DNA from 2 places in the Lentzea sp. NPDC092896 genome. Region 1 is predicted to be linked to the other one. Evidence: riboswitches for the same ligand, from Rfam matches in the RefSeq annotation. Region 1 holds a riboswitch; the other holds the start of a gene.
What was found. Region 1 has a riboswitch for cobalamin ahead of ACIQF0_RS05195 (CbtB-domain containing protein). Riboswitches for the same ligand answer to the same signal wherever they lie in the genome.

Region 1 (3,390 bases):
CGGCGATCCAGACCTCGCCCGCCTCCTCCAGGACCTTCTTGCCCTGCGCATGGACCCCGGCCTCGAGCGCAGCAACGGTGCCGGAACCCTCCGGCTTGGTGGCGGCTCGTTCGGTCAGTTCAGCGAACAGGGAATCGAAGGTCTTCACGGCATGACATCCTCCCATCCCGGCGACCCCCGTCCACACCGCGGTCACATCTGTCCCAGGCCGTGGACGTGATCTGTCCTGCATGGACACCCAGTAGCGTGAACTTCTGTGTCTGAGTTCGCCGAGGTCCTCGAAGCACTGCGCCGGGTGCGCGGAATCAACCCGTTCTTCGCGCTCGACGTGGGCCGCCCGGACGAGTCCTGGCTGCCGGGAACGGCGTTGTTGGAAGGTCCGGCGCTCAAGAACACCATCGACGCGATCGCGATCCGGTACAAAGCGGAGGAACCACGCGTAGCGGCCAGCCTGTTCTTCCTCAGCTACACGGCACGGCTGCTCAGCCCGCTCACGGCCGCGGGCATCCCGATCGACGTCCGCCCGGAGAACCTCTGGTGGCAGCACCACCCCGCGAACGGCCTGAGCGTCCGCATCGACCAGCCGAGACTGGGCCCGAAGGCCGCAGAGGCGCTCGAACCGGTGGTGGAAGCGATCCAGGCCGTCACGCCGGTGGCGCGTGGATTGTTGTGGGGCAACGCGATGTCGAACGTCGCGGGCGCGCTCAAAATGGTTGTGCGCGCACGCATGCTCACCGCCGAGGAAGCGGAAGAACGCGGCGAACGGCTCATGAGCTCACCGCCGTTCGAACAGGCGGGAGAATTCCTCAGTTTTCCCGGCGAGGTCACGTTCCGGCGTCGGTCGTGTTGTCTCTACTACCGCGTCGCCGCAGGTGGGAAGTGTGGTGACTGTCCACTCGTGAAGTGAGGAACGCAACAACTCTTATGGCCGGTTGTGCTTAACCGATGGATCAACTTACGGTGCACGCGCCGCAGTGACGGGAAGCCGGTGAAAATCCGGCGCGGTCCTCGCCACTGTGACCGGGAAGCGATCCCCGCCGAGCACGTCACTGGTCCTCGCGAGAGGGCTGGGAAGACGCGGGGGCAGCGTTGATCCGGGAGTCAGGAGACCGGCTGCGGCGCCGCAAGGAGAGTTGACCTTCCACGAGGTATGGAGGAGCCCGTCATGACGAGCCCCGCAGCAAATCTGTCCGCCGTCCAGGTGCCCAAGTGGGCGTTCGCCGCCGCACTTCTCGGCCTGATCGTCACGTACCTCGTCCTGCAGGAGAACGGTCTCGCGCTCGGCGCGGGTTCCGAGTTGCTGCACGAGTTCTTCCACGACGGCCGCCACGCGCTCGGCGTCCCCTGCCACTGATCCCCCGATCCCAGGCAGGGAAGACATGACGACGACGTACAAGTCCCTTGCGCTGCGCGGAGTCGCGGCCGGCGGTATTGCTGGCGTCGCCTCCGCGCTCGTGCAGCTGCTGGTGACCGAGATCCCGATTCGCGCCGCGCTCGCGGTCGAGGAGGCACGGGCACCCGCCGGCGAAGAGGCCGGCCACACGCACGGCGGCGAGGAAGAGCTGGTCAGCCGTGGCGCCCAGGTCGTGGGCGGCATGCTCGGCGTGGTGATCGTCGGCATCGCGGTGGGCCTCGTGTTCGCCACGGCCTACGCGCTGTCGAAGCGCTGGTTCGCCGACCGCACGCCGTTCAGCCGCAGCTTCGCGTTCGGGGCCGCGGTGTTCGGTGCCGTGGCGCTGCTGCCGTGGCTCAAGTACCCGGCCAACCCGCCGGCCGTGGGTGACCCGGAGACGGTGAACTACCGGACCGCGCTCTACCTCGGTGTCGTGGTGGCCGGACTGGTGATCGTGTGGGCCGCGAGCTGGCTCGCCGAACAGCTGCGCGCCCAGTCGCAGCCGGTGCGGACGACCGCTGTGCTGCTCGCGGTGGCCGCGGCCGTCGCGGTGGTGCTGCTGGCGTTCCCCGCGCCGCCGGACACGATCCCCGCGGACATGCCGGTGAACGTGCTGTGGCAGTTCCGCCTCAGTTCGCTCGCCCAGCTCGCCACGCTCTACGTCGGCATCGGCGTGGTGTTCGGCCTGCTGATCGACCCGGCGTCGCGCAAGGCCAAGGCCCCTGAGAAGGCCGCTGTCGCCTGATGGTGTGGGGTGGCCGTGGGTGCGGCCACCCCGCCCAGCCGCGATTGGTACGTTCGGCGCATGCCTGACAGCGCTGAGTTGCTGGAACAGATGCGTCAGAAGCTCGAGTTCTTCGAGCAGGCGAACCGCGCCGCCGACGCCCGTGCCGCCGAGTACGACGCGATGGGCAACGAGCTCAGAACAGTGGAAGCCAGCGTCCAGTCCCCCGACCGTTCCGTCACGGTCGTCGCGGGTTTGTCCGGTTCCATCAAGGAGATCCGGTTCACCGAGGACGCGAAGCGGCTGAGCACCACGCAGCTCTCCCAGGCCGTGATGTCGACGCTGCACCTGGCCGTCGCCGCGGCCGCGCGTCAGCAGGCGGAGATCGTGCAGGGCCACACCGACCTCCCGATCGCCGAGCGCGTGCTGGCGACGCAGCAGGAGATCTTCGGCCGGCCCGCCGCCCCACCGGCCCGTTCCCCGGCGGACGACGACGGCGACACCGGCAGCATCTTCCGCAAGGACGACCGCTGGTGACCGGGATCGTGGTGCACGCGGACGAGATCGCCCGGTGCGCGAAGACCATCGGCACGCTCTCCGGCACCTCCACGAAGCTCAACGACGCCGTCACGACCGCGTCGGTGCCCGCGGTCAGCTGGGGCGCGCTCGGGCACCTGCTCGGCCTCTACCAGCAGTACGACGAGTTGCTGGGCGATCTGCACGGCCACTTCGGCAAGATGACCGAGGGCTTCGGCAAGATCGATTCCGCCCTCACCGCCACCGCGCAGACCTACGCGGGCCACGAGCAAACGACGACGGACGCGTTCGGCAAGACGCTCCAAAGTGGACTCGACAGCGCCACCGCGCCGCCGATGGTCTCCGGCGGCAAGGGCACCTCGAACCTCGGCGCACTCGGCAAGAGCTACGGCGACCAGTACTCCGGCGACAACGTCGGCAAGGCGTCCGCGAAGCTGATCCCGTTCGGTGGCAGCAGTTACTCGCTCATGAAGGACAGCGCGAAGCTCGGGGACGACCTCCAGAAGGGCGACGGCGCCGCGATCGCGAAGGACGTCGTCAGCGTCATCTCCGACATGAACAACTTCATGCAGGACGGCATGAAGCTCGCCGGCGCGATCTCCGACCCGCTGAACTTCCTGATCAGCAAAGGACTCGGCTGGCTGCTCGACGTCGTGGCGCCGTTGAAGCAGGCCGTGGACCTGGTCACCGGCGACCCGGCGGCCACGAGCAAGGCCGCGGGCGCGTTCAACGACAT
Region 2 (3,390 bases), 520 kb from region 1:
CTGGACCATGTCGTTGCGCTCGGGTTCACCGTGCACCAGCACGTCCAGGCCGATGTCCTCCTGCAGATCGATCACGCGACCGATCTCGTCCCGCATCCGCTGTCCGTACTCGTCCTCGGTGATCTCACCGCTGCGCACGGCCGCACGCGCCTTGCGGATGTCACCGGTCTGCGGGAACGACCCGATCGTCGTGGTCGCGAGCGGCGGCAACCCGAGCCGGGCCTGCTGGGCGGCGGCACGCTCCTCGTACGGGGAGCGAAGACTGTGCTCCGGCCGCAACGACTCGATGCGCGCCCGGACGTGGTCGTCGCGGCGCGGGCTGGGCACCTGGCGCTTCGCCTCGTCGGCCCAGGCACCGTCGGCTCCGCCGCGCAAAGCCCTGCCCAGCACCACGATCTCGCGCACCTTCTGCCGGGCGAACGCGAGCCGCGCCCGCACGTCCGGCTCCAGGTCCTCGGCCTCCAGGTCGTACGGCACGTGCAGCAGCGTGGAGGACGACGACACGACGACCTCGTTCGCGAAGCCCAGCAACGTCGCGGCCTTCGCCAGCGCGGCGTGCAGATCGGTGCGCCACACGTTGCGGCCGTCGACCAGGCCGGCCACCAGGATCTTGTCGCGCAACGCGGGGATCGCGACCGACGTGTCCGGTGCGCTGACCAGGTCGAGGCCGATCGCCTCGACCTGCGACTCGGCCAGGATCGGCAACGCCTCGCCGAGGCCGCCGTAATAGCCGGTGACCAGCAGCTTCGGCCTGCCGGGCAGTCCGCTGAGCGTCCGGTACGCGCGGCGCAACGCGTTCAGGTCGGCCGGTGTGCGGTCGGCGGCGAACGCCGGTTCGTCGATCTGCACCCACTCGACGCCTTCGACGCGCAGGCGGCCGAGCAGTTCGACGTACGCCTCCAGCAGGCGGTCGAGCAGTGCCAGCGGTTCGAAGCCGGGCACCGTGCTCTTGGCCAGCAACAGGTACGTCACCGGGCCGAGCAGCACCGGCCGGGTCGTGACGCCGAGTTCGAGCGCCTCGCGGTACTCGGCGATCGGCTTGTCGCCGGCCAGCCGGAACTCGGTGTCCGGGCCCAGTTCCGGCACCAGGTAGTGGTAGTTCGTGTCGAACCACTTCGTCAGTTCCAGGGCCGCGGCGCCGTCCCGGCCGCGGGCCGCCGCGAAGTAGGTGTCCAGTTCGGACAGTCCGAGGTCGCGGAACCGCTGGGGGATCGCGTCGAACAGCAACGACGTGTCGAGCACCTGGTCGTAGAACGAGAAGGTGTTCGACGGAACGGAGTCCAGTTCGGACAGTTCGGCCCAGGTCTGCGCCCTGAGCTGCTTCGCCGTCTCCCGCAGGGCGGCCTCGTCGATCTTCCCGGCCCAGTACTGCTCGACCGCGCGCTTCAGTTCGCGCTTCGGTCCGATGCGGGGGTAGCCGAAAACAGTGCTGCCAATGGTCACAGGCTCTCTCCTCGCGAGCGTGCGGAAGCACCGGAGACACGCGAGCAGGACGGCACGCAGCCGCGCCCGTCAGCCCGCCCGAGAGGCTCCGGAGCACCGCGCACCGGGTCGGCGCGCGGACCGGCGGCAGGTCTTCGGACTCGTGGGCGTCTCGCTGGCTCCTACCGGCCGTCGCTTCCCAGATCTGGCAGACCCAGTGCTTCTGACGGCTTTCGTTCCCACTCACCGCTGCGGGGCAGTCCCGGACTCGCACCGGGTTCCCTTTTGCTCCACCCGGAACGAGCCCGGGTGAACCGCTGGCAGGACCGACACTAGCGGGCCGCGCCGAGCATGCCCAGCGCCATAGCCGCGTACTGAATGGTGAGATCACTCAACTTGACCGGCCCCGCGGGGGAGTACCACCGCGAGACGCCGCTGCACATCTCCAGCAACGCGAGCCGCGCGACGCTCGGATCGGCGACCGTCAGCTTGCGCGCCTTCACGCCGTCGTCGATCGCGTCCTGCCAGAAGCGCTCGTAGCGGTCGCGCAACGCCACGATCTCCTCGCGGCGCTCGCCGGTCAGCGCGCGCATCTCGCCGTCCACCACCGCTGTCTCGCGCGGCTTCTCGGCGTGCGCCTGCACGTGCATCTTGACCAACGAGACAAGACGGTCCGTCTCGTCACCGGTGATCTGCTCGGCCTTGCCGATCAGCTCGGTCAGGCTCGTGCGCATGATCTCGACCAGCAGGTCTTCCTTGGTGCCCATGTAGTGGTAGAGCGTCGCCGACGACAGGCCGGCGGCCTGGGCGAGGTCGCGGATGCCGGTGCCGTGGAAGCCGCGCTCGGCGAACAACCGCACGGCCGCCTCGCGGACCCGTTCCTCCGTCGTCATGCTGCCTCCCTTGACCGGCCCGACTCGCTCACTCTAGCGTCAGTCCCGATCGATCGATCGATCGAAGGGGAGAGATGACCGTCGACTACTCCTGTGCCGAGGGCATCGCGCAGGTGCACCTGAACCGTCCGGAACGGCTCAACGCCGTGGTCCCGGCGCTGGTCGAGGACCTGCTGGCCGCGTTCGCGCGGGCAGGTGAGGACCAGGCGCGGGTGATCGTGCTGGCGGGCCGCGGCAGGGCGTTCTGCGCCGGCCACGACCTGAAGGAGCCGGTTCCGGTCGAGACCGAGGAGCAGACGCGAGCCCGGTTGGAGCGCATTCAGGACGTCACCCGCGCGATCCGCGACTTCCCCGGCATCGTGATCGCCGCGGTGCACGGCTACGCGCTCGGTGCGGGCGCCGAGTTCGCGCTGGGCTGCGATCTGGTCGTGGCGCAGACCAGCGCGCAGTTCGGATTTCCCGAGGTCGGCGTCGGGCTCAGCGTCACCGGTGGGATCTCCAGCCTGCTGCCTCGGATCGTCGGTCTGGCGCGTGCCAAGGAGATGCTCCTGCTCGGCGAACGAATTCACCCTCCGCGCGCGTACGAGTTGGGGTTGATCAACTCCTACGCGCTGAACCACGAGAAGCACGCGATGAAGCTCGCGCGCCGCATCGCCGCCCAGCCGCCGGTCGCCGCCGGGCTCGCGAAACGAGCGCTCGACCTGGGTGTGGACTCGACGCTGGAGCAGGCGATGGCGACCGAGGTCGACCACGCGATCGTCACGAGCCTGTCCGGCGAGGGGGACGAGCCCCGGGAGGAGTTCGGCCGTGGCTGACCTCATCTCCGCATTGCGAACGGCCGTGACTCGGTGGCCGGACAAGACCGCGTGGACGTTCGATCCCGGCGGCTCGTTCACCTTCGCCGAGATCGACGCGCTGTCGGACGGGTACGCGCAGGCGTTGCGGGACAACGGGATCCGTGCGGGTGACCGGGTCGCGATCATGCTGCGCAACGTGCCGGAGTTCCCGCTGGTGTGGTTCGCGCTGATCAAGCTCGGTGCCACGGCCGTACCGCTCAACGTCAAGTACCGCTCGG

Region 2: another riboswitch for cobalamin. It lies ahead of metE (5-methyltetrahydropteroyltriglutamate--homocysteine S-methyltransferase); the one in region 1 lies ahead of ACIQF0_RS05195 (CbtB-domain containing protein).

What each region holds. Positions count from the first base shown of each region.
Region 1 is NZ_JBIVPX010000001.1:1,173,689-1,177,078, reverse strand. Features, by position in the region: gene ACIQF0_RS05205 (phosphoribosyl-ATP diphosphatase) at 1-148, opposite strand, end outside; gene ACIQF0_RS05200 ((2Fe-2S)-binding protein) at 257-907, shown strand; cobalamin riboswitch at 942-1,133, shown strand; gene ACIQF0_RS05195 (CbtB-domain containing protein) at 1,166-1,354, shown strand; gene ACIQF0_RS05190 (CbtA family protein) at 1,380-2,138, shown strand; gene ACIQF0_RS05185 (YbaB/EbfC family nucleoid-associated protein) at 2,199-2,654, shown strand; gene ACIQF0_RS05180 (hypothetical protein) at 2,651-3,390, shown strand, end outside.
Region 2 is NZ_JBIVPX010000001.1:1,691,053-1,694,442, forward strand. Features, by position in the region: gene metE (5-methyltetrahydropteroyltriglutamate--homocysteine S-methyltransferase) at 1-1,443, opposite strand, end outside; cobalamin riboswitch at 1,551-1,756, opposite strand; gene ACIQF0_RS07575 (TetR/AcrR family transcriptional regulator) at 1,755-2,315, opposite strand; gene ACIQF0_RS07580 (enoyl-CoA hydratase/isomerase family protein) at 2,390-3,130, shown strand; gene ACIQF0_RS07585 (AMP-binding protein) at 3,123-3,390, shown strand, end outside.